DNA from 2 places in the Pseudoalteromonas sp. S3178 genome. Region 1 is predicted to be linked to the other one. Evidence: predicted binding sites of a transcription regulator. Region 1 holds the regulator's gene; the other holds the start of a gene.

Evidence for each region. The regulator FliA, encoded in region 1, starts transcription of late flagellar genes. The targets are predictions, from matches to a motif close to CTAAAGNTNNNNNNNNNNNNGCCGATA.
Region 2: CWC11_RS04085 (DUF4402 domain-containing protein) is a predicted target of FliA. The motif match lies at 8,120-8,146, and genes of this name have one in related genera.

What each region holds. Positions count from the first base shown of each region.
Region 1 covers NZ_PNCW01000012.1:34,526-50,740, forward strand. Annotated here, with positions in the region: gene CWC11_RS02645 (hypothetical protein) at 1-106, shown strand, start outside; gene smrA (DNA endonuclease SmrA) at 234-815, shown strand; gene CWC11_RS22770 (hypothetical protein) at 812-958, opposite strand; gene CWC11_RS02655 (2-hydroxyacid dehydrogenase) at 1,055-1,975, opposite strand; gene olsF (bifunctional ornithine lipid synthase OlsF) at 2,105-3,811, shown strand; gene dapE (succinyl-diaminopimelate desuccinylase) at 3,847-5,034, opposite strand; gene CWC11_RS02670 (OmpW/AlkL family protein) at 5,297-5,950, shown strand; gene CWC11_RS02675 (DUF2802 domain-containing protein) at 5,981-6,382, opposite strand; gene CWC11_RS02680 (chemotaxis protein CheW) at 6,400-6,897, opposite strand; gene CWC11_RS02685 (chemotaxis protein CheW) at 6,922-7,704, opposite strand; gene CWC11_RS02690 (ParA family protein) at 7,708-8,478, opposite strand; gene CWC11_RS02695 (flagellar motor protein MotB) at 8,491-9,450, opposite strand; gene CWC11_RS02700 (flagellar motor protein) at 9,453-10,217, opposite strand; gene CWC11_RS02705 (protein-glutamate methylesterase/protein-glutamine glutaminase) at 10,210-11,358, opposite strand; gene CWC11_RS02710 (chemotaxis protein CheA) at 11,417-13,639, opposite strand; gene CWC11_RS02715 (protein phosphatase CheZ) at 13,655-14,422, opposite strand; gene cheY (chemotaxis response regulator CheY) at 14,440-14,823, opposite strand; gene CWC11_RS02725 (RNA polymerase sigma factor FliA) at 14,864-15,574, opposite strand; gene CWC11_RS02730 (MinD/ParA family ATP-binding protein) at 15,601-16,215, opposite strand, start outside.
Region 2 covers NZ_PNCW01000016.1:114,292-130,506, reverse strand. Annotated here, with positions in the region: gene CWC11_RS04130 (DUF4435 domain-containing protein) at 1-126, shown strand, start outside; tRNA gene CWC11_RS04125 (tRNA-Arg) at 399-473, opposite strand; gene CWC11_RS04120 (FlgO family outer membrane protein) at 539-1,207, opposite strand; gene CWC11_RS04115 (FlgO family outer membrane protein) at 1,215-1,907, opposite strand; gene CWC11_RS04110 (FlgO family outer membrane protein) at 1,921-2,514, opposite strand; gene CWC11_RS04105 (SPOR domain-containing protein) at 2,571-3,197, opposite strand; gene CWC11_RS04100 (MSCRAMM family adhesin SdrC) at 3,208-6,156, opposite strand; gene CWC11_RS04095 (fimbrial biogenesis chaperone) at 6,143-6,973, opposite strand; gene CWC11_RS04090 (DUF4402 domain-containing protein) at 6,983-7,459, opposite strand; gene CWC11_RS04085 (DUF4402 domain-containing protein) at 7,463-8,065, opposite strand; gene CWC11_RS04080 (SPOR domain-containing protein) at 8,180-8,677, opposite strand; gene CWC11_RS04075 (SPOR domain-containing protein) at 8,894-9,577, opposite strand; gene galU (UTP--glucose-1-phosphate uridylyltransferase GalU) at 9,927-10,805, opposite strand; gene CWC11_RS04065 (thymidylate synthase) at 10,826-11,677, opposite strand; gene lgt (prolipoprotein diacylglyceryl transferase) at 11,687-12,490, opposite strand; gene CWC11_RS04055 (sulfite exporter TauE/SafE family protein) at 12,504-13,313, opposite strand; gene ptsP (phosphoenolpyruvate--protein phosphotransferase) at 13,385-15,649, opposite strand; gene rppH (RNA pyrophosphohydrolase) at 15,680-16,198, opposite strand.

The DNA.
Region 1 (16,215 bases):
TCTTATGTCGTCGAGTGTTATTTCAAATATGAGTTTAGTGTTGATCAACACTTTTTACTTGTTTAAAGTTTATACATTTGGGCAATTTAACGTAACCCAAAATTAACAACTTCTCCTTAGAATAATTGATAGCCCAGCATTGCTGGGCTTTTTTATATTAAAATTTAAAGTTTGGGGTTCACAATGAACTGAGATAAAATTTAGTACGTATTATTCTAAATTTAGGTCTTACTATGCCTTTATCTGACTTTGATTTATTTTTATCTTCTATGGAAGATGTAAAACCAATAAACCACGATACTATTACTCCCATTTCAAATAACCACAGTGCAACCCTAGCCCAACAAGAAAAACGTAAAGCAGCACAAATTAATCTAGCAAATGATGAAAATTACTTACAATCTGAGCATGTTGAAATATTAGACCCACTCGCTATATTAAGCTTTAAAAAAGATGGCGTACAAAGTGCGGTTTTTAAAAACTTACGTTTGGCTAAATACCAAGTTGATGCCACGCTTGACCTGCATGGGCAATTACTTAAAAACGCACGTAATACTTTATTTAGCTTTATTGCTGATTGCCACCAGCGAAATATACGTGTTGTATTAATACGCCACGGGATCGGCATAAAAAATAAAGCTAAACCAGGCATTTTAAAAAGTTATGTAAACAAGTGGCTACAAGAGTTGCCTCAAGTATTGGCTTTTCATACCGCACTTAGGCACCACGGTGGAAGCGGTGCTACTTATGTATTACTTAAAAAAAGTGAAGAAAAGAAACACGAAAACCGAGAAATACACAGTAAGCGGGGTTAATCCGCTACCGTTAACTCTTCCTTGGTTTGAACTTTTGAAGGGATATCTTCGGCATTAGCCTGATTAAACCAAGCAGAAACGCCAAGTACTACAATAGAAATGATAACTAGGCTTAATTTAACGCCACTTTGACTCGATTTCATAACACCCTCTTTGTAATTTTTATTAGTGAGAATAGCTTTACACTAATAAAAATTACAAATGTTAACAAGCTGTTTTTTAAACTAATTAGCTATCTCTTAATAACCTTTAGTTCTATCTATTGTATTATTAAGTGAAACGCCCTGATTTAAGCATTCAATATTTTTTGCTATTTGTTCTATTACGCTATCAATATCAGATAATGCTGCACAGTGCGGAGTTAAAGTAACTTTAGGGTGGCACCAGTATGGATGTTCTTGTGCTAGCGGCTCTTGCTCAAATACGTCAAGCGTTGCGCCGCGCAAAGTATTATTATTTAAAGCGTTTAATAAATCTTGTTCTACGACATTTCCTCCTCGAGCCACATTAATAACTACAGCATGTTCAGGTAATTTAGATAGCAAAGAGCCATTGATAATACCTTGCGTTGCCTGTGTAAGAGGAAGTAAACATACTAAGTAATCAACGTTAGGAAGCATATTGCTAAGCCCTTGCTCAGCATAAAAAATATCTACACCAGTTACATTTTTACTACTTTGTGCCCACGCACTTACCTTAAAGCCATTATTAATAAGTTTTTGTGCACATGCTTTGCCTAGCTCTCCATAGCCAAGAATACCAACATGCTTATTTTTTAATGCGCGTTTTGGTTTCCACGTTTGCTGCGCTTGTTTTAGGTAATACTCTTTTAAACGAAGCTTTTGAGCTAACACATGTGTTAGCACATATTCAGCCATATCCTCTGCAAGTTGCTCATCAACAATACGAACAACGTCCACCTTATCATTTAAAAGTGATAAATCTATACTGTCTACACCGGCACCAAATGACGACACAGCTTTTAAGTTAGGTAGCTGTTGCCACATAGCCTCAGGTGCATTCCAAGCAAGTACAAATTCAACACCTTCTACATTTTTACACGCGGGCCATTGCTCTATCAGGGTATTAGGCAAACGCTGTTGTAACTTGGTTATCAGTTTTGTGTTATCTCGTCCAGTTATAGCCACTAATACCGACATAAATTCTCCTAGCAATACAAAGTTTATAAACTAACACTTTAAAAAGTCACACAACTGCAAAGTAATTGTCACACCCTTTTTTTAATCTTATAGGTATGGCGAATAGGCCAAATTGAAGATGAGGTTAATATGATAAGTGTTGATAAAGTAATTGCTGCAAATTTACCACAACTAGATAACTCTCCAAAGGTAAAAGGGTTAGTAAAAAAAGGTCTTGGTTATTTGCTACATGAACAAGAGTTTGTTGCTTTTGGTGATGCATATCCTCACCTACAAGGATTAGAGTTTGTTGAGCAAGTGCTTGATGAGCTCAATTTTGATACTCGTTATAAACCAAAGCAAATAGAGCATATACCAACAGAAGGTAAGTTAGTCATTGTTGCTAACCACCCTATTGGCTCATTAGACGCATTAGCGCTCATTAAAGTGCTCTCAGGTGTTAGGCAAGATTTAAAAGTAGTAGCTAACCGTATGCTAATGTCGGTAACGCCTATGCACTCTCTTTTACTGCCTGTAGATAACTTATCTGGGATGAGTAATAAACAAGAGCTAAACAATATACAAAATCATTTAAAAAGCGAGGGAGCCCTGCTCATCTTTCCTGCTGGTGAAGTATCTCGTTTAGGGCCAACCGGTATAAAGGACTGCAAATGGAATAGTGGCTTTTTACGCATGGCAAAAAAAGCTAACAGCCCTATTCTACCTATTTATATTAAAGCTAAGAACAGTCCTCTGTTTTATGGCACTTCGATGATTTACAAGCCTTTGGCTAGCTTGCTATTAGTAAAAGAAATGTTTAAGCAACGTCAAAAATCATTAGAGTTTGAAATAGGTGCCTCAATCCCTCCAGAGTCATATTTAATAGAAAACTTAAAAGACAAAGAGATTGTAAACCTAATTCGCAAGCAGCTATATCGCCTTACCACTAAAAAAACATTACCACTAAAAACACAAACTCCTATTGCAGTGCCTGAATGCAGAAAAGAGCTTAAAAAAGCCATAGAACAATGTAAGTTACTGGGGAAAACCCTAGATGGTATGCATATCTACCTATACCAATATACAGGTAGTTCACCTATTTTTAGAGAGCTTGGGCGCCTTAGAGAAATTGCTTTTAGAGCCGTGGGTGAAGGAAGTGGTAAACGCCGCGACATAGATAAATATGATATGGACTATCAACATTTGGTACTTTGGGATCCCACCCAATTAGAGCTTGTAGGTGCTTATAGGCTTGCATGTGCAAAAGACATTATAGATAAACATGGCAGAGAAGGTTTATACACCGACAGCTTATTTAGCTATACCGATGCTATGAAACCTTATTTAGAACAAGGTATAGAGTTAGGCAGAAGCTTTGTACAACCTAAATATTGGGGGCGAAAAAGCTTAGATTATCTGTGGTATGGGATTGGTGCTTTTGTAAAAAACTATCCGCAATACCGTTATTTATTTGGCGCTGTAAGCGTTCCAAATACGTTACCCGATCAAGCAAAAGCCATGTTAGTTTATTATTACCAACACTATTATAAAACTGATGAAGCGCTTGCAAGCCCTAATAATGAGTTTAAGCCTAGCGAGCAAGAGCTCATACAATGTAATACTGTTTTTAGCGGTAACGACGTAAAAGAAGACTTTGTTGAGCTTAAACACGTTCTTGCAAATATGAGTGTGCAAGTACCTACTTTATTTAAACAATATACTGAGCTTTGTAAGCCTGGCGGGGTAAAATTTTTAAGCTTTAGTATCGATCCCGATTTTAATAATTGTATCGATGGACTAGTACTCGTGGATATGCAAAACGTGAAAGATAACAAAGCGAAGCGTTACCTAGGTTAATAAGCATTAACTTAACTGCGAGCATGTGCTCGCTGTTAGTTTTCGTTTATAAAAATACGCGATAATAGATTAGTATAAATACCCTTAATCTTAATTAAATCATTAATTGAAACGTGCTCGTTAGTTTGGTGAATCGTTTTATTTAGTACACCACACTCTATTACTTGGGTGTGGTTATTTGAAAAAAAACGCCCATCTGATGTGCCACCGCTGGTACTTAAAAGAGGGTAACTGCCTGTTTGCTCATAAATGGCTTCCTCTACTTGCGCTATTAAGCACCCGTTATTATTAGCGCTGGTGTAATACGGCTCGCATGGACGCTCCCATGTGATAGATATTTTTTCTAAAAACTCATTTAATGTATTTAGTAATAATGCTTTAACAGCCGTACTGTTATAACCGTGACTATAGCGTACATTAAATGTGATTTCGCACTCACAAGGTACTAAATTATCAACCACGTTATTTATATTTATACCGGTTACTTGCAGTGTTGTTTTAGAACTTGCTTCATCTAGAAGCCAAACTTGCTCACTTAACGAATTTACTATTTTTGCGCCCAAATGCGCGGCATTAAGTGTATTTTGAGGATACGCGACATGCCCAGCCTTACCTCTTACGGTTATACGCGCAGAGAGCGCGCCACGGCGTCCGTTTTTAATTGTATCGCCAACTTGTATTGAGCTTGTAGGCTCTCCTACAATACAACCGTCTAATACAATGCCTCGCCTAGTTAGCCTATTTGCTATTTCTAAAGAACCAAACTCAGCTTCACCTTCTTCATCAGACGTAATAAGCCAATAAAGTGTGCCTGCTCTTGCAGACTTACTATTAATTAAATTTTTTGTAGCGCTTAACATCGCCGCTACACCGCCCTTCATATCAGCAGCGCCTCTGCCAAAAATAGCACCATCTACTATTTTACCTTCAAAAGGAGGGCTTAACCACGCGTCACCTGTTGCTGGTACAACATCAATATGGCCAGAGAAAGCAATGCTCGGACCCTCTTTAAATTTAATACTTGCTATTAAGTTTGTTACGCCATTTATAGTAAATTTTTCATAATTAAAGCCTAACTCTGTTAATTGCTTAATTAGCCAATCTATTGCACCCGCTTGCTCAGGTGTTACTGATTTAAAGCGAATGAGCGTCTGTAGGTACTCTACAACATCAACTTTACTATCTGTGTGTTTTATCTGTGATTCAAGCGCCGCTAAAAACATATTAAATATACTATGTAGCCTAAGAAGCTTTTATTAAAACGTGGTTTTATGACTCCCCTATGTCAGCCCTAATACATTCTTGTGACGATGAGCAAAATAAAATGTCAATATTTGCGATTAACGAATAACGCTAAAATTAATCTAAATCAATAAAGTGCTGCACAAGGTTCAAACATTTTTGAAACTTTGATCTAGAACAGGTTTTTAAATTTTTTATTCGTCAATAATAGTGGCAATTAAAAAGTCGTTCTCGGAGAACAGCATGAAAACTCAAATTAGCATTGCATTACTTACTTCTTTACTAGCACTCTCTCCTGCTGCACACGCTAACTTTAGCGTAAATGTTGGCGCTATTAACGTTAACCCTGACAACAGCAGCTCAGCAATTAACGAGGCGCCAACACTGGGTCTTAAAGGCGATTCAGATACACAATTAGGTATTACTATCGATTACGCATTTAACGACAAATGGGTGCTAGAACTTATAGCAGCTACACCATTTTCTCATGATGTAAACGGCGCTGGTGGTTTGGCTGGTAATAAAATTGCCGATATAAAACAATTACCACCTTCACTTGTCGCTCAATACCACTTTTTAGATACTAGTTATGCGCTAAGACCTTTTGTAGGTGTGGGTATAAACTACACTGCATTTTTTGACGAACAGCCATCGCAAGCCCTTAAAACAACACTGGGCACAGATGATGTAGAAGTAAAATTAGATGATTCTTTTGGCTTTGTAGCTCAAGTAGGCGCTAACTATAAAATTGATAAAAACTGGGGCTTGCACGCCATGGTATCGCTTATGGATATTGATACTGATGCAACGGTATACGCTAATGGTGCAAAAGCACTTACCTCAACGGTAGAGCTAGACCCTGTAGTGGCAATGTTTGGTGTTAGATATAGTTTTTAGAAAGTAGTATATGTGTGTGTTAAAAAGGCGCTATGCGCCTTTTTGTTTATGTAGTGAAAAAAGTAATTCAGCTTCAGCTCTTGGTAATTCGCATTCGCGTATAACTTCATCTAAATCAGCCCCGAGTTCAACCATTTTCACAGCACGAGAGTAGATCTTGGCATCGGGATCATCGTACTTTTGAGCCGCTTGTTGCTGTATTAAGTCTTGGTTTTGTTGTTCAACTTCAAGCACTCGCTTACCAATACTCAGCAATCCGGTTCTTAACTCTGACACTTCACTTCTTAAAATATGAGTTTGCTCAGATGATTCTTTAAGTTGCTGAGAAATGGAATCAATTTCTGCAGTGTGTTTATTTTTTAATGCAATAATTAACGCCAGCGATATAAGACCTACCGCTAGCGCCGATATAGCTATACTAAGTAACAGCATAATTTATTTGGTAAAGCTTATATATCGCTTAACTCATCCCATTCATCATCACTAAGTAGTTTATTTAAATCAACTAATATAAGTAATTCATTATCGCGATTACAAACACCTTGAATAAACTTAGCACTTTCTTCAGTACCCACATTAGGAGCACTGTCTATTTCAGAACTTCGCAGATAAACAACTTCAGATACGCTATCGGCTAAAATACCAATGACTTGCTCTTCTGCTTCAATAATCAAAATTCGAGAATTATCAGTAGTATCAGCTGCTGGTAAGCCAAAACGAGAGCGAGTATCAATAACCGTTACCACGTTACCGCGAAGGTTAATAATACCAATAACATAAGAAGGCGCTCCAGGTACTGGAGCTATTTCTGTATAACGAAGTATTTCTTGTACTTGCATTACATTTACGCCGTAGGTTTCTTCCTCAAGCTTAAACGTAACCCACTGTAAAATTTCATCATTATTATCTGCATTTTTATTTGCTGACAGTAATTTATCTTGATTCATGCTATTACCCCGTAATGGTCATTACTACTGACGGCTGTCTAAGCCTTTCTCTAATAATATATTTAAGTTGTCTACATCAATTAAAGCACACATTTTTTCTTTTATAACGCCCGCAAGCCATGGACGCTTGCTTTGGTTGGTACGCCATTTTACATCTTCTTTACTCAATGTAATGTTATTTATCAGCTTTTCAGCTAATAAGCCCCACTGACTATCGCCTAGTGTAATTAAATATTGATAATCTAATGACGCTTCTAATTTTTCATCGTACTTTTCTGGCATTACCCAACGAGCGGTATCAACAACGTTGAGTTTTTCCTCTCGGTTAAGCATGACACCTTTAAACCACTTAGGTTTACCAAACAAATGATTTACTTCACCTAATTGATGAATACCACCTAATGCCTTTAATGGCACAGCAAGTGTGAGCCCTGCCACTTCAAAAAATAACGCCTGAAACTCACCTTCAAAATAATCAGCCTTACCATCAATTGAAAGCTGCGGCTCAGTGCTTTCAAGTGCGGTAGTGGTTGCTTCTACATTGTCGTTATTAGCAACCTCACTAACATTTTCGGTATCAGATATTGGCTCTACATCTGAAGCGAGTAAATCTTGATCGAATACTTTTTCTGCTGCTTTTAATTGCTCTTTAGGTTTTAAATGAACTTGCTCAGGCTGTGTGCCATCTGGGAGCTGCTCGAGTAACTTTGCTACTGGCTCAAGGCTATCTACAGGCTCGTCTTCACAAAGCAAAGCCCCTAGGTATTGTTTCATTACTTTTTCATTAGCAAATAATTGCTTACTCATTCATTAACCTTGTTCAATTAAATACTCCAATAGCGCTTTATATGCATATACACCACGCGAGCGGGGACAAAATTCTATTGGCACTTTTTGCGCTAAGCTTGCATCTCTAAACTTAGTATCCACCGGAATAACACCTGGCCATACTTTATTAGTGTATGTATTTTGTAATGTTTTATATGCCTCTAACGATGCTTTAGTACGCTTGTCATACATAGTAGGAATTATAGTATATTGATAATCTTTCGCCTGAGAGGTTTGCATTAATTCCATTGTGCGCATCATTCTATCGAGCCCTTTAAGCGCTAAAAATTCAGTTTGTACGGGAACTAAAATACGCTCACTGGCGGCTAAAGCGTTAACCATCAACACACCTAAAACAGGAGGACAGTCTAAAATGGCATAGTCGTAATGTTCACTGATTTTTGCAAGCGCTTTTTTTAATATTAGTCCCATTCCCGTTTTATTACCCATACTTCTATCAAGCGTGGCGATGGCCATAGTTGCGGGTAAAATATCTAGATTTTCGAGAGTTGATGGACATAATGCTTGAAGTATTTCTTCGCTTTGCATACTCGTACCACGTGCAAAAATATCGTACACGCTGACTTCTAAGTCTTCAGAGTCTATACCAAAGTAATATGTGAGTGATGCATGAGGATCGGTATCTATAAGCAGCACACGTTTACCCTGCAAAGCTAAAATACCAGCAAGGCTAACAGCAGTGGTTGTTTTTCCAACCCCTCCCTTTTGATTTGCGACAGTCCAAATCTTCACATTTTGTCCTAATTACTGTTCATTGCGTGTGGTTATGCGAATACCACCATGAGGCAATCGAATTATTTTGATAGTATCGTCGTCCGAAGGTAGCTCGACTTCGTGCTCTACCGCTTCAGGCTCACTTTCTTGCTCACCTTTTTTAACTTCTTTTTTAGGCGGTAGGCCATACTTAGAAAGTGCAATTACAACTTTACGATTTTCAGCTCGCCCTGCGGCGGTACTGTTATCTGCAAACGGAGAGTATTGACCATATCCCTCTATAGCCATTCTTGCCGAGTTAATACCTAACGCCTCGAGCTCCACTAAAATACTGGTAGCTCTAGCAACCGATAGCTCCCAGTTAGAGCGAAAAATTTCATTACGAATAGTTTCATCGTCAGTATAACCGCGCACTCGTACATAGTTATCTACAGGAGCAATAATATCTTTAACTATTTTAACTACTTGCTTTGCTCTTGAGTGGGCAACTGAGCTTCCACTTGAAAACAACATTCCAGAACTAAGCTCTATAATCAACCAATCTTGGTTAAGCTCTAAGCTAGCCTCGCCATCACGAATTTCATCAATTAGTGCTGACTGTAATTTAACTAAAAGGCTATCAAGGGGTTTGCCTAAATACTTTTGTTGAATATTACTTGTATCACTTTGGCCATCAAGAAGCTCAGGGCCTTGCTCTTGCTTTTGAATACTTTCACCATAAAGAACTTCTTGCTCTGGCGTCACTCTATCGGTCAAAATTCCATTGCCGTTAACACCTTCACCTTGCTGCGAAAATTGGCGTGCAGACTTATCAAAAACATGTTCAAGTGAGTCAGATAAAACCTGAAAGCTTTCTTCTTTATTAATAGCAATAGCGTATAGCACTACAAAAAAGGCAAACATTATAGTCATGTAATCAGCATACGACACAAGCCAACGCTCTGTGTGTTGGTCTTTAGCGGCTGAATGACGAAGGCGCCTACGCAGCATAGTTACGCATCCACTAAATTAGGGCGCTCAACACGATAAGCCTCAAGCTTTAATTCTATATTCATAGGGCTTTCGCCAACGCTTATAGCAATCACACCTTCAGCAAGCATTTCATGGTATAGCATTTTTTGCTCAACTCGCTGTTTAAGCTTATTTGCCATTGGTAAAAACAGTAAATTAGCGAGTCCAACTCCGTAAATTGTCGCTATAAAAGCAGTTGCCACACCTGCGCCCAACATTTGTGGGTCAGTAATAAAAGACATTGCCTGAATTAATCCAAGCACAGCTCCTAAAATCCCAATGGTAGGACTGTAACCTCCCATGGCTTCATAAACACGAGCAGCTTCTAATAAGCGATCACGTTCAAGTAGTAAATCAATTTCGAGTGTGTCGCGCAGCTTTTGCTCTGAACAGCCATCAATCAGTAAGCTTAAACCTTTTGCAGCATAAGCGTCTGAGTGAGTTAGTGCTTCGTTTTCAAGCGCTAAGTAACCTTCTTGTCGAGCTTTATGGGACCAGCGCTTGACTTGCTCTATTGCTTCGTCAATATCATAGTGAGGAGCAACAAAAACCCAGCTACTCATATTCAGCATTTTTTTAAATGTACTGGCAGAGGTTTGTAACATAACCGCGCCAATAGTGCCGCCTAAAACAATAATTAATGCAGGCCCATTAAAAAGAGCTGAAACAACGCCACCCTCTAAAGAATAACCAATAGCTATTGCACCAAGCGCGACGACTAACCCAAGTATTGAGAGCTTATCCACACCCAGTCTCTCTTTTAATTCTCATAGCAACATCATCAAGTGCTAAATTTTCACTTGCAAGTCCTGCGTTTGCGATCGCTTGTGGCATACCATACACTACGCAGCTTTTTTCATCTTGAGCCCAAATTGTGGCACCAGTTTGCTTGAGCATCCGCGCACCATCACGCCCATCAGCGCCCATGCCAGTTAAAACAATTGCCAACACATCACCTTGGTAAGCCTTTGCTGCACTGGCAAAAGTAACATCTACACTAGGTTTGTAACTTATGCGTTCGCTATTATCTTCAAATACACGCAATGTTCTATTTGAGCCGCGCCCTTCAACCATCATTTGTTGCCCACCTGGCGCTAAGTAAGCCGTTCCAGGTTGTAAACGATCCCCTTGCTGAGCTTCTTTTACTTTAATTTGGCACAATCCATTTAGACGTGCAGCAAATGCTGGCGTGAACGCAGCAGGCATGTGTTGAATAAGTAAAATTGGGTGAGGAAAATTTGCAGGTAACTGAGTTAAAATAGTTTGTAGTGCAACAGGTCCCCCTGTTGATGTACCTATTGCAACAAGTTGGTAGTGTTTACCACTTGCTCGTATTGACGCATTATTTGAGTGAGCTTTTGCAGGCTCAGTACGTTGAAAGCTTCTATCAGGCTGCTTTACAGTGCTAGCCCCTGAAAAACTAGAGCGTACAGACGTTGCTCTTTCTACTGGTTTACTTGTAGTGATTGGCTTAAACGCTCTTGGCGCCCGCCTTCTTCCTATTTCTTTTACTTTTGTTTGTAGTAACTTAATAGCATCTTCGTTATTACGCGCAATATCTTCGAATTTTTTTGGTAAAAAATCCATTGCTCCAGCATCTAGTGCATCTAATGTTGCTGTTGCACCATCACGTGTTAGCGACGAAAACATTAATATCGGCGTTGGATTACTCGCCATTATTTCTTTCACAGCACTAATGCCATCAAGCACGGGCATTTCTACATCCATAGTGATCATGTCAGGGCGTAGCTGCGCTGTTTTTTCTACAGCTTCTCTGCCATTTACAGCAAAACCTATAACGTGTATGTCGCTATCTTGTTCAAGTATTTCGCTTACTCTACGGCGAAAAAAGCTTGAATCATCAACAACTAAAACTTTAACGGCCATTTAGCTCTCTTATTAAGTTTATGCGCAGGTAAGTATTTACTACATACCTGCATTATTATTAGCCTGCGTAATGTTTTAACATGCTTGGAACATCAAGAATAAGTGCAATACCACCATCAGAGGTAATTGTAGCGCCTGCCATACCTGGCGTGCCTTGAAGCAATGCATCAAGCGGCTTAATTACCACTTCCTCTTGGCCTATTAATGAATCGACAACAAAACCAACTTGCTGCGTTCCAATTTGAACAATAACAACATGTCCTTGGGCTTTTCGCTGAGAGCGGTCTGCACCTTTAACTAGCCAATGCTCTAGATAAAATAACGGAATCGCTTTTTTACGCACAATAATTGTTAATTGACCATCAACAACATTTGTCTTAGTTAAATCTAAATGGAATATCTCACTTACCCCAGCCAGTGGTAAGGCAAATGTTTGTGCCCCAACAATAACCATTAGAGTAGGTAAAATAGCTAAAGTTAGAGGAACTTTTATTTCTAAAATAGTGCCTACACCTAGCTCAGACTGTATGCTAACCGAACCATTCAATTGAGTGATTTTAGTTTTTACTACGTCCATCCCTACACCACGGCCAGAAATATCTGAAATTTCTTCTTTGGTAGAAAAACCTGGAGCAAAAATTAGGTTATAAGCTTCAGTGTCAGAAAGTCGACTCGCTTGGTCATGATCGAGAACGCCTTTACTAATCGCTATTTTTTTGAGTTTCTCAGCGTCCATACCTGCACCATCATCTTTAATGGTTAACAAAATATGATCGCCTTCTTGCGATGCAGATAACGTTACATTACCTGTTCGTGGTTTGCCTGCGGCTTCACGGGCGGCTGGCATTTCAATTCCATGATCGACTGAATTACGAACTAAATGCACAAGAGGATCGGCAAGCGCTTCAACTAAGTTTTTATCTAAATCAGTTTCTTCACCAACAAGTTGTAGATTTATATCTTTATTTAAACTACGCGCTAAATCACGAACAACACGAGGGAAACGGCCAAAAACCTTTTTGATTGGCTGCATTCGTGTTTGCATAACCGCACCTTGAATATCAGCAGTTACTACATCAAGATTAGATATTGCTTTACCCATGGCCTCGCTATCAGAGTTAGTGGCAAGACTCACTAAGCGATTTCGAACAAGTACTAGCTCACCCACCATATTCATAATTTGATCAAGACGTTTAGTATCTACACGTACTGTAGTTTCAGCTGGCGGTGGTGCTGCCTTTTTAGGTGCAGGAGGTGCTTTTGCTGCAGGCTTTTCAGGTGCTTTGTCAACTGGTTTTGGTGCAGGGGCTTTAGCTGGTTCCGCTTTTTTTACCGGCTCAGGCTGTTTTGCAGCTGGCGGTGAAACAGGCTCAGGTTGTTTTGCAGCTGGTGCGCTTTCTATCGATTTAGGAGCAGTCCCTTTACCATGAAGCTCATCAAGAAGCGCTTCAAACTCATCATCACTAATTTCATCATCTGACGATGAACTCACATCGTTTGGTGTTGCTTTAGCTTGTTCAACAGGAGCTTGTGCAGTGTTACTTTTTTCTGGTTCTGAGTTTGCTACAGCACCAAAACTACCAACACCATGCAATTCATCTAATAAACTATCGAATTCATCATCTGTTATATCGCCGCTAAAATCAGCACCGCTTGCTGTTGCTTCTTCAGCAATAGGACCTTGTCCTTTACCATGAAGTTCATCAAGCAGGTTTTCAAATTCGTCTTCGGTAATTTCATCTATTTGTGCATCAGCTGCGCTAGGTGCACCACTAAATAATTCATCAAAAGCAAATGGGTCTTCTTCGTCTATATCATTCGCTTCTACAGACTCAGCTTGAGGTTGATCTGGTTCATTTTGGGATGCTGCACCGGCTAGTTCAGCCTCTGTCGGCGGTAAACCAAGTATGTGAAGAGTTTCGAGTAACTGGGGGTCTGCAGGTTCAGGTTTGTCTCTATTTTGAATAGTCGCAAACATTTCGTTAATGGTGTCGAGGGCTTGTAATATAACATCCATCAACTCAGAGTTGACAGTTCGCACTCCTTGACGCAGTAAATCGAATACGTTTTCTGCACCATGACACGCATCAACAAGCTCCGTCATTGCTAAAAAGCCGGCACCACCTTTTACGGTATGAAAACCTCTAAATATAGCATTTAGTAGTTCGGTATCTTCTGGGTTATTTTCCAGCTCAACTAACTGTTCAGATAAAAGCTCTAGGATTTCTCCAGCTTCTACCAGAAAGTCTTGTAAAATATCTTCATCGACTTCAAAGCTCATGCAGTTACTCTCCTCTTAGAAGCCCAAACTTGATAAAAGATCATCGACTTCATCTTGATCAGATACAACATCATTACGTGAATCTTTATCAATAATAGGGCCTTCAGGACCTGCTAAAGTTTGTGTGGCAACTGGTTCTTCTGTTTTTTGTTGTTCTATTATTTCAGCTGTGCTGTCATCTTGTGCAGCAAAGGCTGTTAAAAGATGGAGTAAGCTCTCTTCAACTTCTCTTACAAGTTCTATAACACGACGAATGACCTGTCCGGTTAGATCCTGATAGTCTTGAGCCATTAACACGTTGGTCATTAAGCTCTGTAACTCATCGGTTTTATGATGAGAGTTGTTCATAAACTTATCGATGCTATGACACAGCGTCTTAAACTCACCTAACTCAATTTCGCGACTCATTAAGCGATCCCAAGTCGGTTTAATATGAGATATTTCATCTGCTAATTGCTGAGCAATAGGCAAACTTGCTTCAACGGCATCCATTGTTTTATTAGCTGCATTTTCTGTCATTTCCATAACATAATTAAGCCGCTTTTTAGCATCAGGAATAGCGTCAGTAGTTAAGTCAGTTAAACGTGTATCAAGTTCAAAGCTTTTAAGCGCTTCGTGCAATTGACGGGTTAACTTTCCAACTTCAGCAAATAATTCAGATTGCTCTTGTGAAGCGGTTTCTAAAATTAACTGATTGGCTTTCTCTTGCTCACCGTTTTCTAAAAAAACGACGAGTTGTCGAGCTTGTTCTAAAGTTATTTGAGGCGCAGCAGGTGCTGACATAAGCCTCTCCCCCATCATTAACCTAAACGTTCAAATACTTTTTCTAATTTAGTTTTTAATGTTCCAGCCGTAAAAGGCTTAACAATATAACCATTAACACCAGCTTGAGCTGCTGCAATTATTTGTTCTTTTTTAGCTTCAGCTGTCACCATTAGTACAGGGATATGCTTTAGCTTATCATCTGCACGAATCGCTCTTAAAAGGTCAATACCTTGCATTCCCGGCATGTTCCAATCTGTAACCACAAAATCAAATACTTGATTTTGTAACATAGGCAAAGCTGTAGAACCGTCATCAGCTTCTTGAACGTTAGTGAAGCCTAAGTCACGTAACAGATTTTTAATAATACGTCTCATCGTTGAAAAATCATCAACAACAAGAATTTTCATGTTTTTATCCAAAACATCCTCCAGTGAGGTTTTAACCTTAGTTTACTTACTACTAATTTATCCAGTCATTGATTTTAGCTTTAAGCTTAATCATCGCCTGACCATGTATTTGACTTACACGCGATTCACTTACATCGAGTATATGTCCTATTTCTTTTAAATTCATTTCATCGTTATAGTACAAAGAAAGTACCATTGCATCACGCTCTGGTAATGACTTAATTGCACTAAGCAAAGACTCATTAAACCGTTCATTTTTAACATTATTAAAAGGTTTGTCTAGTGATAAATCTTGCCCTACCGGAGTGATAACATCTTCATCAACTCCAAGATCCTCAATACCTAATACTTTACTTGCGTTAACATCATTTAAAATATGATGGTACTCATTTAACGAAATTTCAAGTTTTTCAGCAACTTCAGTATCTGATGGTTCACGATTTAAGCTGCTTTCAAGCTCCGTGATGGCCTCAGCTACTTGTCTACTTTTACGGTGTACTGAGCGAGGGGCCCAATCACCACGGCGCATTTCATCGAGCATAGCTCCACGTATTCTTATACCTGCGAAGGTTTCAAAACTTGCGCCTTTGGTTGCATCAAAGTTTTTTGAAGCTTCAATTAAACCTATCATTCCTGATTGAATTAAATCATCAAGTTGAACACTTGGCGGTAATCTAGCAATTAGATGGCATGCCACTTTTTTTACAAGCGATGCATGCTTTTCAACAATCACATTTAAGTTTTGTGTTGTTTGATATCCCATAGCTCTATTCACCAATGTTGTCATAATTAGCCGTTTACTAGTTTTTCAATGAAAAACTCTAAATGCCCAGATGGTTGGTTTGGTATTGGCCATTTAACTGCTTTTGTTGCCAGCGTTTTAAATGCAAGGGCTGCTGGCGAATTCGGAAAGAGTTCTACAATTACTTTTTGACGACGCGTTGATTTACGCATATTTTCATCATATGGAACGGTGGCAACAAGCTCCATTGAAATATCTAAAAAACGATCGGTTACTTTAGATAACTTTGCAAATAACTCTTGGCCTTCTCGCATACTGCGGACCATATTTGCAACAATTTTAAATTTATAAACACCATGCTCACGGCTTAATACTTTAATTAATGCATATGCATCAGTTATTGATGTTGGCTCATCACAAACAACAACCATGACATCTTGTGCAGCGCGAGAAAAACTCAGCACCATGTCAGAAATACCGGCGGCAGTATCTACAATTAAAATATCAAATTCAGTGTTGAGTTCACTAAAGGCACGAATTAAGCCGGCATGCTCTGAAGGCGACAGTTCGACCATACTTTGCGAACCCGACGTAGCAGGTACAATTTTTATTCCTGCAGGGCCTTCAACTAAAATTTCATCCAGCTCACATTCGCCAGATAA
Region 2 (16,215 bases), on a different contig from region 1:
GAGGGAGTTAAATCTTTACCGAAGGATTTGATTGTATCCTCTATGATTGATAGGTATTTCAGGAAATCCGAACAAGTTAAAGACGATTATTATTCTGAAATAATTGGTAACCTAATAGCTGCGTAATCAGACAGTTGTCTAGGGAGTTTAATCAAATAGGTTTCCTTTTATTGAACTCCGATAGCTGTGCTTTTTAGATGAATATTAAAAATCGAAGTAATATCAGTATTAAAAAGCTACTTAGCTCTTTAATAGGTTGATGAATCAAGTATGAAAATAAATTTTTAAAATATTTTTCATTAGCAAATTAACTGGCGTGAATTTAGTTTGCAGCGCTACATATGTGCTACACAGGAAAGACAACAGCTGATATTGAAATTGTAACCTATTGATTTAATTGGTAGCCCCTGCAAGAATCGAACTTGCAACTGCCCCTTAGGAGGGGGCCGTTATATCCATTTAACTAAGAGGCCACATCGAGCTTACAGCTTACAAAATTATAACGGCATCTTGTTTTTCATATCAAGCTAAAATTAACTTAATTGCTTGATAAATATATATCTTCTTTGTTTAGTACATAAAGCGGGATGAGTTTTCTACTAGTGGCAACTACATGCTTGCTGTGCACGTTTATAACGCGGGTATTTACTGCTACGCCATTTGGACGGTAAATTAAAGTGCCTGCTAATACGTAGTTGGCCATGCTGCTTTCACTCAGTTTTTCTATATCGCGAGATAATACAAAGTCACCTCGGTTTGATACATCAATAGAATTCATAGCTTTGAAGTCAACAACACCGTAACCAAATTTTTGCAGCTGATGAATAAAGCTCTCAGCTATTTGATTCCCTAATTGATTACTTTTATTGAGCGATGCGTCTAAATCTACAATGGTTGTTACCGCTATATTAATGCTGTTGTTATCTTGTGCTTCAGACTCAAGCGTGTCAACTAAATCAAGTGCCATTTGTTCAACGTAATTAACAAGCGTTTTATGATGTTTAAGAGGCACAAACGCACTGCTATCTTGAGGTTCTGAAATTTTCTCGGCCTGTACTGACTGTAGCATCCTGGTCAAATCGTAATTTGGGGTATTATCAACCGGCGTAATAACCTCTACAGATTCGTTATTTTGAATAATTGAGCAACCGGCTAAGGTTAAAAGTGTGGCTAAGCCTATTGCGCTATTTAAATATTTAAAATGCATTTTGGCCTCACTTACTAGCTTGTTTTAGCATTATTCCATCAGTGCGATAGCTACTGTTAAGTGCATCAACAACTGATTGCGGAATAAAACCTTGCGCACTACCTACCACTGCCTTGCTTTGTATACCCACTACACGCGCATTTACTAATACGCCACCTTGATGGCTTACTAACGTACCTGCTAATACATAATTAAAGTTTTGATCTTGGTTTAGCTCCAAGTAATCACGGCTAAATACAAAATCACCATCGGGCGTTACACGCATGTAATCGGTTGTTTTAAAATCGATAACCGGCACACCAAAGCTATGCAGTTCATGCATAAAGCTTTCGGCTATTTGATTACCAAGTAAGCTACCATCGCTATAGTCGTCATCTAAAAATACAAAACTAGATACAGCAAGCGGTGTTTTGTCGTTCACATATTGAAGGTTTTCGACCATGTCTTGCATTATACCGCGCACATAATGATTTATATTTTTTCGCTTTGCAGGCGCGCTTTTAGTGTAGTTACTTTGCTGGTTCAAGTTAGATTGAAATAGCGCTGTATTAGTCTCTGGAGCATTTACCGTACGTTGGTTAGATACCAACTGAGCTGAATTATCTTGCTCTACTGGTTTTGGCTCTGGGCTTAGCGAATCTAACATTTGCGTACAGCCAAAGCCTAATGGCAAACATAGGGTAATTAATAGGTTTCTCATGGTGTGCTCCTGATTAATATTCGCTGCGGTACAAAGACCCGTCACGCTGCTGAATTTTTTCATTTCCCCACATTACATTTATAGGGATCTCTGTACTGCCCGCCGACAAAACTTGCTTGTTTTCAATATTAACGAGCCGAGCATTAACAATATAGGCATGCTGCTGACGAGTCACTGTGCCGGTGAGCACTAAGTCAATATTTTGGCGATTGCGTAATTTACTTAAGTCGCGGCTTAAAATGCTGTCTGCATTTTGCGCTAAAATTAGATTGTTTCCGAGGCGGTACTCAACTGTATGATAGCCAAGCTGGGTAAACTGGGTTAATAAGCTTTCTTGAATTTGCAAGCTCAAGCCCGATGCTTGCCCTGTTACTAGCTTTGTATCTAATGCATCTGCGTAATAAAAGCTACTTACACCAATGCGCGCATTGGCATTTAAAGCCCCATTTACTTGGTTAAGTTGTGAGGTTAAATTAACCATGTACTCGTTAACAGTATAAGGTGCCATTGCCGCTTTAGGGGCGTCAGTCGGTATGCTCGGCTCCTCAGGCGGAACCAAGTTACAAGCTGTTAAATTTAACAATACTAAAGGCAGTAAAAGGCGCATAGTTGCCGTCCTCTTTAAAACATAATGAGGATAAAGCAATTATTATGCCTACTTATTTAATCTAATATGAAGGGCTGTTCAACATAATAACTAACTATACAATTTACACTTTGGCTCTTTAGTTTTTGACAATCAGCTGTCGCGTTTTCTTTACTTATATATGCACCTAGCTTTAAACGATTATACATTACGCCTTTAACATTAATTGTTTCAACATTTATAACGTAATTAGATTCAAGTAGTGCGGGGATCTTTTTTTGTAACTGCTTAAACGCAGAAGCTAATTGCTCTTTGTGAGTAATTGATAGCACTTGTAAAGCAAACTTTGGAGCACTTTTGTTATTATCGTTAGAGTTAAATCTGTTAGTTTTAGGCTCTTTATCAACCACTTTTTTTTCTTGCTTTAATGCTGAGGTATTTTCTTCCTTTACCTTTGCAATAGTATTTAATTGCGATATTAATAAGCTTAGGTCTTCTTCAATAAGCAGTAAACGAGATAGTTCGGGCTTCATATTTTGCCATTGTTCAGAGCTCTTTTTTAGCTCATCAAGTTCTTGTGCCGTTATTTTTATATAACTTTTTTCATTTTTAGTATTTTCATTCTCATCAATTACCTTATTGCTAGCACAGCCATAACTTAATAATACCGCACTAATTAAACAAATAACTTTAGCCCTTTTCATCCTAATTCCTTTAATGGAGTATTTTGTGTTTTTCCACAGTGCACTTAAGCCCTTGCGCTTTTATTGCGTTGCATACAGAGATAAGATCTGGCGAAATTTCTTTTGCATACCCTAACGCTAAAATGAACTTATTTTTAACTTTATCATGTATATAAAAAGCTTTTTTGTGCTCTATTTTTGGTGCTATCAATTGGTAATAAATTTTTAATATGTTTAACGAGCTAAAACTCCCCGCATTAGCAATAGCGCCTGTTATTTCGCTAAGGGCTTTTAATGTAAGATCAACCCCCATTACAACATCACCCTCTGGCGGCAATGACACAGTGACATTTTGGGTGCTTTTTAGCTTCTTGCGTTGTTTATATTCATCATTTATAACCGCTTTATATTGCCCAGGTTTTAAATCTGTAAATAAATAATAACCATCATATGCAGCTTGAGCTTGCGCAATTTGTTCACCTTTTTTATTCAACAGTGAAACACTCGCAAACGGTTGAACTTGAATATCATCACCTTTTTGCTGATAAACAACCCCCTCCACTTCACTTGCATTATTTAATGCAAAGTCCATGTATTCTACAAAACCAGCTCGAGGCGTTATAGAAAAGCCATCATTAGCGGGAATTATAAATGGATTTTCAAAGCTATCTCTATCAAGTATTATGTCTGTCGTTCGGTTTGCAGGCATTGAAGTTAATAGCGCAATACCATGTTCATCTGTAATTGCTTGACGGTAATTATGAACTCCTTTGACTTTAACGCCGGCGATCCCGCGCTCGTCATCATCCATAATACCGTTATTGTTTTGATCTAAAAATACTCTTAGCATTAAGCTACCCGTGTTAGTTAAGCTGCGCTTAGAGATAAAATATGTATTGTTTTCTACATCAAACCCGAGACTAAAACGACTGTAAATGCCAAGTCGCCAATCATCATTACTATTGTAATTTACGTTACTTGTTAAGCTTAATTTGTCACTTTGCCAGTTGAGGCCTAATTCAGCCGATTGAATATTGTTACTGAGTGAGTCAGTTAAAGTAAGTTCTGCTTGTAAGTCTCTGCTCAGGTTACGGCTAAACTCTGCCTCATAACTTACAATTTCACTTACTGGTGATAACCTATAATCAACACCAAACCTTGTGTAAGTTCTACCAAAGCGTTTTTGAAAACGTGTTGTTCCAAATGTGCTCTTGAAGCTATTATCTTGTTGCCATAGTAATTGGTTACTTAATGCAAAGCCCGAATACGAATAATTTAATTGGTTGCGTACTTGTTTAAAACGCCCTCTGGTATCACTATCGTCATATAAAAAGTTATTTTGATAAGAAAGTCGCCCATAAATATTATTCATTAGCCCACCAGCTAAATTTATTTGATAACTGTTAAAATCTTGCTGTTGTTCGTCGGTGCGGTTAGAGGTACTAAAAAGTAGTGATTGTTCGGCAAGTTGAGTTCGAGCTGTAAATTCGAATTCTCGTTCATTTTTATTATTTCTTTCAATGTTTGCATTTAATAATAACCGGTCAAACACACTTATATTGGTACCAAAAGCATATTTGAGTAAATCATCATCTGAGTTTTTTTTACCGAACGCTGCCGAGTAAACAGATACGTTATTAGTAAGCCCTTGTTCGTACCTCCCTGCAACTTGCCACCCCTGCTCTTGTGAATTAAAAACATTATTATTTAGTAGCTGCTTACCTTGTTCAGTAACTGATAATTCATAGTTGCCTTGCCCTTCTTTGAGCTGATTTCCATCTACAAAGTAATAGTCACTTTTGCGCTCAACTTGCCCTTGGGGACCATAAAAAATAAGCTCAAAGTTATTAGCTCCAAATAATAAATCTATGTCATCAAAAATATATCGACCATCTGCGAGGCTCAGCTGCTGATCTATTAATATTTCATTACGGTACAACTCTACATCCCAACCAGGCTGGATAGCACCACTTAAATTAATTTGATTATTAACTATTATTTTATTAGTTACATTATTAGACACTTTAATGCCACGAGCATACTGGCTGTTATAGTTATTACCTACTTGAGTTGCTATTACATCACCAAAAGATATTTCTGTTGGCATAAAGCCATTTTCTATGTTTTTGTCTAAATTTTGCTTTGTAAACGTTAACCTAGAATTGGTTAGTAAATCAGTACTTCGACCTGCCAAAAAATACTCAGCCGATAAATAAGCAAAATCCTGCGTTCCTAAAAGGGAATAGTTTGTGGAATGTTTATCATCGCTTGCGGTAAAGTTTAACTGTAAATCAGCCACTGGGGAGGATAGTGCCTGATAAGGGCTTGCTTTCCAGGGAAGCGTTGGTGGCGACTTTTTATTAGCTGATTTAAAATTACGTGATTGCCTGTACCTTTGTAACTCAACTGGAAGCGGTATTTCTGAACTAATAAATAGCTCTAAATCTGGGTAATCAATATTAAACTCTAGATTTAAAACACTATGTAAGCTTTCAATATCTACATAAATATCATCTTCAATAGTAATTTGGTTTTTTGCTAAAAAATAGCTTTGAGAAGAGCTAGTAAATACTGCCGGAGTAACAACAGCATTAAAGGAAAGTGGTTGTTGGTTTGCTCCAACGCCTTGAGCTGTTCGATTGCTTACATCTACATTCATGGCAAATTGTAATATATCAAACAGGTCACTTAAACTAACATGCACACTTTGGGCGCTCTTAATAGCGGCAACTTCACCTAGATAGTATGAGTTTAAATGAAGTGAGAGTATTAATAACTCCCCAGTTGCTATACGCTGCTGGGGACTTTCTTTAGCGGCGTTATAATCGTTTAGCTCAACGGATTTAGTTAGCTTTAGTTCAATTGTGCGTATTGTTGTTAAAGCATCCTCTACCGAAGCACCTTTGTTGGCATTTGCACAAGTGCTAAGCAGAGCGCTAATGCCTACAAATATTACACACAATAATTTATTTAGCTTCATTCACTGTTAATACATTAAGTGATTGTGATGTTAAAGGAAGCGTGTATTGTGCAAATTCAAGATCTTTATACTCCTGACTTCCTTCATATTTAAAAATAACTTTGCCTGTTTTATCTAAATTTTTTTCACTAAATAAGCTAAGCGTTACGAACGCGTTGTTTACTTCGGGATAAATACTTAAATTGCCAATTTCTGCAATTTTAACTTGCTCATTATCACCATCAACAAAGTAAGCACTTAATTTTCCATAGCTACTAAACTTACCCTCTCGGTTTATATTTAGTAAAAACTGAGGGCATTTATTACTTTTATTTAAAACTAATTGAGCTTGTTCAATGACTACATTAGGTTGTTGCATGTCTTTACGTAACAGAATAGGAATACTATAACTCATAATCATATTTACTTTTATAGAGCTTGTTTTATTAGTATTTTCACCTGGGAGGGCCTGAAACAATAAGTGAGAACGGTACTCACCAGAAACTAAGTTTTTAGGCTTACGTATTGCGATTTTTACTGTTTGCTTTTCACCTGGGGCTAAACGCATTTGTTTTGGTGACAACCGCGCCATTGTACTTAAACTTTCATTAGTAGGCTCTGCTAATTGTATATAACCGCCCGTTGGCTGCGCTTGCTTTTCGCTCCACAAAACACGATATGTTTGATATTTATCACCCGTATTAATTACGGTAACTTTAGCCGTTCTTTGGCGCTCATCAAAACTAATACGAGTTGGAGAAATAAGTAAATTTGCATGTGCACTTTTCCCTATAGTACATACACTCAGTGCAAGCAGCACAACAACTTTATAAAACATGTTTTTCCTTTAGTAATCAATCGTAATTTCTAATTGTGTGTCGGTAATAAAGCTACCATCTAAGTAACCTTGGCTTGTCCCTGTAGTAATTAAACGGCCACCTACTTTAAGTAAAAGCTCTCCAAATTCATCGCTAGCTTGCGTTCTAGGTAAGTCCACTAGGACCACCGAAAACTTAGCACTATTCGATCCTAGCGCTTCGCTTTGCAATGTTGAATCACTTGTTTTATTAAACGAAACTTGAGTAAGAGGAGGTAAGCCAGTAAACAAAAGCTCTGCGGGGTTCCCCTCGGCTAAAACATAAATACTACCAAATGTAGTAGTTTCACCTTCATGATTAATAGTTATAGAGCTTAAGGTATTATTTTGAGGAATAACTAAAGTGCCAAAATTGAGAGGCTCTTGCTGTATGCTATCGCAATAGACCGACTTACTAAAAATCAGCAATAGCGAAGCATACAAAAAGCGCATTATTTGCTTAAGCACTTATCAATAAGACACTTCAATATTGAAGCTACCTGAATACTCACCATCAGGATAATCCACACTTGATACACTTGACGAAGTAGACAACTTTGCGCCTATATTAAATGATACAGCGCCGTCAGCTCCAGCTTGTAAGTTAGGAGTTGCCTGCGTATAAAGCGCCCCCGCATTTGTTCCACTTGTTATAAAATATGTCCAAGAATCGACAGTGAAGTCAGGCTCATTTACCCCCTGTCCTGCAGAAGACACTATTAAGGTATTTACAGGATCAGTAATAGTTAAAATTGAATTAGGTACTACATCAGACACACTAAAACCCGCAGCCTCACCATCCTCTATTACTGAAATAGTTGCAGCATTACTAACGGGGTTTGACTGCGTAGAAACAGGGCTTGCGTCAGGGTCTGGATTAACCACAAGTGTAGCTTGTTCGCCACCTGTTGGATCTGCAATAGCACGAATAGTACCAAAACTTAAATCGTTATCTTTTGTAAGAACAACCGCATTTTGTACCGTTACTTTTGCTTCAAATGATTCTGTTGCTGCAAACGAGCTAAACGAACTGACCGCTGTAACTACAGCTAGTGTAGATAAATAAAACTTCATACTAAATCCTTATGAGAAAATGGGCCTTATTAAATTTTGCCCAACTGTAATTAGTATCGACTTCTAATTCAAATACTTTAATACTATATAAGCTCAAAAGGCTTAGTTTATCAATTATATTGGCTTTCCTATAAATGCAGCGATATCACACGCTTGATCTAATTGATTTACTAAATAACAAAACATGCTTACCTCAGCATTACTTTTAAACGGTCCTACACGTAACCCATACAACGTAATATTGCTTTTTTTGTTCTCAAACACTGCAAAACTAAATTGAGAAAATGCATTAGGATAAAACGCCTTAAGCTTTGTAACTTTCGCAATCGCAAAATCAGGATTTAAATACCAACCGAGTTGAGCCCCTATTTTAGACTCATCTATTAAATTAAGATCTAAATTCTGAGGGGTAGATAATTTAGCCTCAGAAAGAGAATTTACTGTAGTAGGTTCAAGAGGTTTTACAGCTTCGTTGCTATAGGTAATATCTGGTTTTTTTTGGGTTAATAAAGGTGGGTTTTCACTCAATTCGCTTTGAGAAGATAACGCCATAATTAGCAGCTGTAAATCCGCTTCCATAGCAGTTAATTTGGCGATGCTATCTTGCTGCATATGCCACTGCGATACGAACTCTTTGACCTGTTTGTCTGTTATTAAGGTATGTTGCGTGCTTTCTTGTTTAATCGTCGCACTAGTACATCCATAAAGACCAAAAGGTATAAGTAAAGTTAGTATTAAATGAAAATTCCTAAAACAGCGCATTAAAAGTACTCAGACAACCTAGATAACATCTCAAAGCAAATTATGCGCCACTTTCAATAAATTTAGTTACAACTTAATAGGCTTATCTGTGTAATTACTTACTATGCAATCAAGCTTATATAGCTTAAATACGTCACAGTCAGCTTTTGCATTTTTAAAGTTTTGGTAAGAGCCTAGTTTTAGCCTGTAAAAAGTTTTGTTATTTATTTTTGCGGTTTCTACATTTGTCAGTATTTTGTCTCTAAATAATGGGGCTGCTTTGGTATTTAGCTCTTTCCATGCTTTTGCTACACCGTTTTGCGAATCAACAGAGGCAACCTGTAATGCAAATACATGTTTAGGTGTATTTAATTTAACAGCTTGCTTTTTATTGCTGTAGTTTTGCTTTACCTGTCGCGGGCGCGATTGCGTACTGCGGGCATTGCGTGGCGAGCGTACTGACTTACTGCTATAGCCTTGGTTAGACTGGGCTATAGCTTTGCTGTTTATAATGTCTATATGGTTTACTAAATAAGTTATTTCTTTTTCTAATTTTAAAATGCGCTCAATACCCGCTCGGGCTTGTTGCCATTGCATGGCGGCATCTTTTAGCTGAGCAAGCTCTAGGGCAGTAATAGATACGTAGTCTGGTGTGTTAGTTTGCGGTGTGTTGCTTGTTTTTATTTCAGGCGTAACACTGCATGCTGTGCCAAATAAAAGCATCAGCAAGCTAAGTGATAGCCCAATGTTATTTTTTTTATGTATAAACATGTATTTGTTGTCCTGAAAGTAGTGCCTTTACACTTACATTTCAGTTAAACATTCTCACAAGAAAGCGTTTAACTTTATTAAGCTTTGAGCTATTAACTTAGCTCTTCGTATGCTTTTTTATGTTTTATAAAACACAATATTGCATACTCCACCCCTTCCTTGAGAGCATTATTTAATACAAATTTAATGCCAGTTAACTTAAACTTTACAACATAAATTACAATCTGTCTGTAATGTCCCTAAAACATTTCTGTTTTTGAGCTTTCTTATTAATACATATTTATTCTAATGAATAAGTATAAAAAAAGGCGCCAAATAGGCGCCTTAAGGTATTAAATAAAATAACTAATTAAATTAGTGTTTTAATAAATGATTTGAGTTCACCTGCAAATTCATCGCGGCGTAGTGCAAATTCAATCGTTGCTTTTAAGTAACCTATTTTACTACCACAATCGTGACTACGGCCTTTAATTGCATAAGCATCAACTTTTTCATGCTCCATTAGCATTGCAATGGCATCTGTTAGCTGAATTTCGTTGCCTGCCCCTTGAGGTGTTTTAGCAAGTAATGGCCAAATATTTTCACTTAATACATAACGCCCTACTACAGCTAAGTTAGAAGGAGCTTGATCAACAGGCGGTTTTTCTACCATGTTTGTAATGGGTGAGCTTTCCCCTTGCTGTAAGTCAACATCGCCTAAATCAACCACACCAAACTTATCTACTTCATCCATTGGCACTGGCTCAACCATTATTTGGCTGTGTTTTGTTTGCTCAAAATGAGCAATCATTTCAGCTAGGTTGTCTTTTTTTAGGTCGCTTTCTACGTCATCAATAATTACATCTGGCAAAATTACAACAAACGGTTCGTTACCAATAATTGGCGCCGCACAGTTGATTGCGTGGCCTAAGCCTTTAGCTTCACCTTGGCGTACGTGAATAATAGTGACGTCTTTAGGGCAAATAGCCTGCACTTCGGCAAGTAATTGCCGCTTAACACGTTTTTCTAATGTGGCCTCTAGTTCAAAGCTTGTATCAAAATGGTTTTCGATAGAATTTTTACTTGAGTGAGTTACAAGTACTATTTCTTTAATTCCTGCTGCTACCGCTTCATTTACTACATATTGAATAAGTGGACGGTCTACTATTGGTAGCATTTCTTTAGGGATTGCTTTTGTGGCAGGTAACATACGAGTACCTAAGCCCGCTACTGGGATCACTGCTTTCATTTTAGTTTTCCTTAATCTTTTTATACTGAAAATGGATACTGAATCGGTTCGTGGCTTTGATAGCCCGTTACTTCAAAGTCATCACGCGTTACCCACGTTTCTATATCTTCTAACGTTTTTATTTTTGGGTTAATTGCTAGTTTAGGCGATTCGAACGGTTCGCGCTTTAATTGCACGTCTCGCATTAGTTCTAGTTGGTTTTCGTAAATATGGGCGTTAGCAATTTTATGATACGCCTTACCTGCTTTATGGCCGGTAATTTGAGCTACCAATGCAAGTAAAACAAAACACTGAATTTGATTGAAATTCAAGCCCAGTGGCACATCACAGCTGCGCTGATACGATGTTAAATATAGCGTGTCACCAAGCAGGGAAAAAGTATGCGTGTGCATACATGGGCGCAAACAACCAAGCTCAAATTCGCCGGGGTTATAAAAAGTAACGATTTCCCCTCTATCATCAATACCATTTTTTAAGTTATTAATAACTTTAGCAAGCTGATCGAGCGTTGAACCATCTGGTCGCTGCCATCCGCGGCCTTGTACGCCGTAGACGCGGCCCATGTCGTCTTCACCTTTACGGTTAGGGTTATTAAGCCATGCGCCGTTGTCGTTAGCATTTGCATCCCAAGTTTTACAACCAATATTACGAAACTGCTCTGCACTATCGTAACCACGTAAATACCCTAATAACTCAGCAATCGCTGCTTTGTAGTAGCTTTTACGCGTGGTGATCATAGGAAACTTATTATTCGCTACGTCGTACTCTAAATCAGCGTTTATAACTGTTAAACAGCGCGTTCCTGTACGTTTATTTTCTACCCACTGGCCTTCGTCAACAATACGCTGACATAATTCTAAATATTGTTTCATGCTGTTTTATTATGCCTTAGCTGCTTTAACTTGTTGTGGTTGTTTGTATGCCCAAATTAATAAACCTAAACCACCCACAATCATAGGAAGTGATAATATTTGCCCCATCGAAATAAAGTCAGCAAACAGCCCTAGTTGCGCATCTGGTTGGCGAAAGTACTCAATGCAGAACCTAAATACGCCATAACCTAGTAAAAATACACCCGCTACACTACCCGCTGGACGCGGTTTTTTAATAAACCATTGCAGGATTAAAAAGAGTACTAGGCCTTCAAAAAATGCTTCATATAATTGTGATGGATGACGCGCAAGTGGCCCGCCTGTAGGAAATACCATAGCCCAAGGCACATCGGTCACTCGACCCCACAGCTCGCCATTAATAAAGTTACCTATTCTTCCAGCTAGTAAACCAACAGGTACAAGCGGAGCAACAAAATCGCCAACTTGAAGCAATGATTTTTTGCGTGTCCACGAGAAAACGGCTACGGCTGTTATAACTCCCAGCGTGCCGCCATGGAAAGACATACCACCTTGATCTATTCTAAATAAATAAAGCGGGTTTTCTATAAAGTAACTAAACTGATAAAACAATACATAACCAATACGCCCACCAAGAATTACCCCTAGCATGCCATAAAATAGTAAGTCGCTTACCTGCTCTTTTGTCCAACCTGAATTAGGTTTTGCAGCTTGACGATTAGCGAACCACATCGCAAACGCAAAACCAATTAAATACATTAACCCGTACCAACGTACGCTTAGCGGCCCAACAGAAAAAATTATTGGATCAATTTGAGGAAACTCAAGTGCCATAAAAAATAAACCTTTAGCTAAAAACCATTTTAAGTGCGATAACAACAAGCAATACCGCGAAAACTTTCTTTATTGTATTAACAGGTAAATAATGAGTTGCTTTAGCGCCTATAGGCGCAACAAACCATGATGTAATAACAATCCCAAATAACGCAGGTAAATAAACAAACCCTGCAAAACCATGTTCTAAATCGGTAACTTGCCAACCTGCACTAATATACCCAATAGAACCAAATAAGGCGATAACAATGCCGCAAGCAGCGGCGCAACCTATGGCTTTTTTTATATCTACCGAAAAATAATTAAGCATTGGAACAATAAGCGCCCCACCACCAATGCCAATTAAACCAGATAAGCCTCCCATTAGAGCCGATATAGCTCCCAAAATAGGGCCTGCTGGTAAAGGTTGCTCCAATACTGCTTTTTTGCGGGTCGACAACACCATTCTTGTTGCAATAAACACGACGCTGATAGCGAACACAGTTCGTAAAATTTGCTCAGGAATGAGGCTTGCGGCAAAGCCACTAATTAATGCCCCTAACGCAACGCCTGACATAACCCAAGGAGCTATTTCCCACGGCACATTATCATTTTTATGATGAGCTAACGCTGAAGAGGTTGAAGTAAATAAAATAGAAGCAAGTGAGGTTGCTATAGCAATCACTAAAACGTGACTTGGAGATGTAACGTCAAACGATAACAGTAACGTACTAAGCACAGGGACAATAATTAAACCGCCACCAATACCTAATAATCCTGCTAAAAAACCGACAATGCAGCCTAGTAGTGCGCAGCTTGCCACTAACAGCCCTAAGTCATACATAGTTATCTCAAATACCTATTAATGTGTGTATATTAAAGGATTATAAAGCCAATAGCATCTGCGGATTGATACTATTTAGGCGTGTAAAACAAATCGCCTAATTGATGCTCTATCATAAAGTTTCGTGTTAAACGCAATACTTGCTTAGCGGTAGATTGAGTTAAGCACTCGTTAAGTAGCTGCTCCATGTCACTCACATTTAAGCGCCTGATCACCCACTTAACTTTATTAAGTGATGATAGGTTCATACTTAAGCGCCTGTATCCCATTGCAATAAGTAAAATCGCACCTTCGGGGTCGCCACCAAGTTCACCACATAAACTAAAAGGCAATTCGTACTGCTCACACTCACAAGCCACTTTATTTAACACTCTTAGTACGCCTGGGTGATAAGGATTAAAGAGCTCAGCAACACGTGCATTAGCTCTATCTACAGCTAATAGGTACTGCGTTAAATCGTTACTACCGACTGAGCAAAAATCGACTTTTTTTGACCATTCAGGCAACATAAATACGCTAGAAGGCACCTCAAGCATTATACCAATATCAGGTCTTTCTATACTTTGCTCTGGGTACTTTTCACTTAGCTCATAATACGCTTGCTCAAACAATGCCAAAGATTCATCTACTTCATCGGTGCCACTGATCATTGGCAGCATAATCTTTAAATTGCCTAAGCCAATATTTGCTTTTAACATCGCTTTAAGCTGATCTAAAAATAGCTCTGGATGATCAAGGCTTATGCGTATACCACGCCATCCTAAAAATGGGTTTTCTTCGGTAATATTAAAATAATCTAAAACTTTATCGCCACCAATATCCAGCGTACGCATAACCACAGGGTTTGGGTGGTAGCTAGTAAGCACTTCGCGGTACCAGTTTTCTTGCTCTAATTGCGACGGAAACTGGCCTTTTTGCATAAACCAAGCCTCTGTTCTGTAAAGCCCTACGCCATCGCAAATATGTGAACTGCTTTGTTCTGTATTTAGCTCAAGCCCGGCATTTAACAGCAAGCTAATATGCTCACCATCAAGCGTTATTGATTCTGATGTTTGCTCGGCTAAAAAACGGTTATTCAATAAGCCATCTTGGTACTGAAGCTCGGTATACTCATCTATTAGCATTTGCGATGGGGAAATATATAAACGCCCAGAAAATGCATCCAGAATGAGCGGTTTACCCTCAAACTGTAATAGTGGTAAATCTTCAATACCCCAAATAGCAGGAATACCCATTGCACGCGTTAAAATAGACGCATGGCTATTAGCTGAACCATTAACACTAACTACACCCGCTAAATGCCCTTTTGGCACTTCTGCAAGCATGGCCGGAGTTAATGTATTAGCAATTAAAATAGTATTTGGTGGGTAATCTTTTATAGCGTGTTCGGTGTTTACTAAATGATGTAGCACACGTAAACCAATGTCTTTAACATCAACCGCACGCTCCTTTATATATGGGTCTTGCATGGCATTAAATTGAGAGATTAAGCGCTCTATTACAATTTTTAATGCACTTTTAGCGCACCAACCTTCTTGTAACTGTACCTCAACATTATGGCCTAAGCTTTTTGCATCAAGTAATTGTTGGTAAACATCAAATACAGCCAACGCTTCATGCGGTATCGAGTCACTTAGCGTCATAGAAAGCGTATTAAATTCTTTTCGGGTCGCGGCTACGGCTTGCGTAAACAAGCGGCGTTGCTCTGTTACATCACTGTCTTTTAAAAGCTCTATAGACTTAAAATCAAGCTTTGGCAGCACGACAAATGCTTGGCCAATTCCTATGCCCGGCGCACTCGATACCCCTTTTAAAACAGATGTTTGATGAGATGATTCATCTTGTCGCAATACTTCTTTTATTTCAGCATGCGCTAATTGTGATGCAAGTTGCGCAGAGAGCGTAATTAAAAACGATTCTTCATCTTGGCTAAAAACACGGGCCATTTTTTGCTGAACAACAATAACGCCTAATACTTTTTTTTGATGCACCACAGGCACTGACAAAAAAGCATTGTAGCCTTCTTCATTCACTTCGGGGGAGAGTTTAAATCGCGGGTGTGATTTAGCAAATGCTATATTAATTGGCTCTTCGCGCTGGGCAACTAAGCCTACTAAGCCTTCGGTAAAGCCAATTCTAAACTTACCCACCGCATCAGGATTTAACCCTTCGGTAGCCATAAGTACAAAATTGTCTTGGCTGTAATCTGCAAAATAAATGGAGCAGCACTGGGTTTTCATGGCATCTTTAACCATTTGCACAAAGCACACTAGAGCACTGTCTAAATTCGCTTGTTGCGATACAGACTCAGCAATAGACCTAAGTGTAGCCAGCATGTCCTGCTCCTTTATTCTATCTAGAAATTACTACCTTTTACTTCGCCAATGATCTTTGTGTTGTTCTCTTTTATTAAAAGGCATGGCGAAAGGAGCAAACTCCTTCATTACACGTCGATAAACATCCCGTTTAAACGATACTACCTGTCTTACAGGATACCAGTAACTTACCCAGCGCCAATCATCAAACTCTGGATGATGGGTTTTAAGCAAGTTTACATCTTCATCTTTACAACGCAGTTTTAATAAAAACCATTTTTGTTTTTGCCCAATACACACCGGACTAGAGTCGCGGCGAATTAATCGTTTGGGTAATTTATAGCGTAACCAATGTTTTGAGCTTGCGACTATTTCTACATCTTCAGGTCGCAGCCCTACTTCCTCGTGTAACTCGCGGTACATGGTTTGTTCTGCTGTCTCGCCATCATCAACACCACCTTGGGGAAATTGCCAAGAATGCTGACCATAACGTCTAGCCCAAAAAACCTGTCCCTGATTATTGCAAATTACAATTCCTACATTGGCACGAAAACCTTCGGCATCAATCACCTTAGTGCCTCATTTGT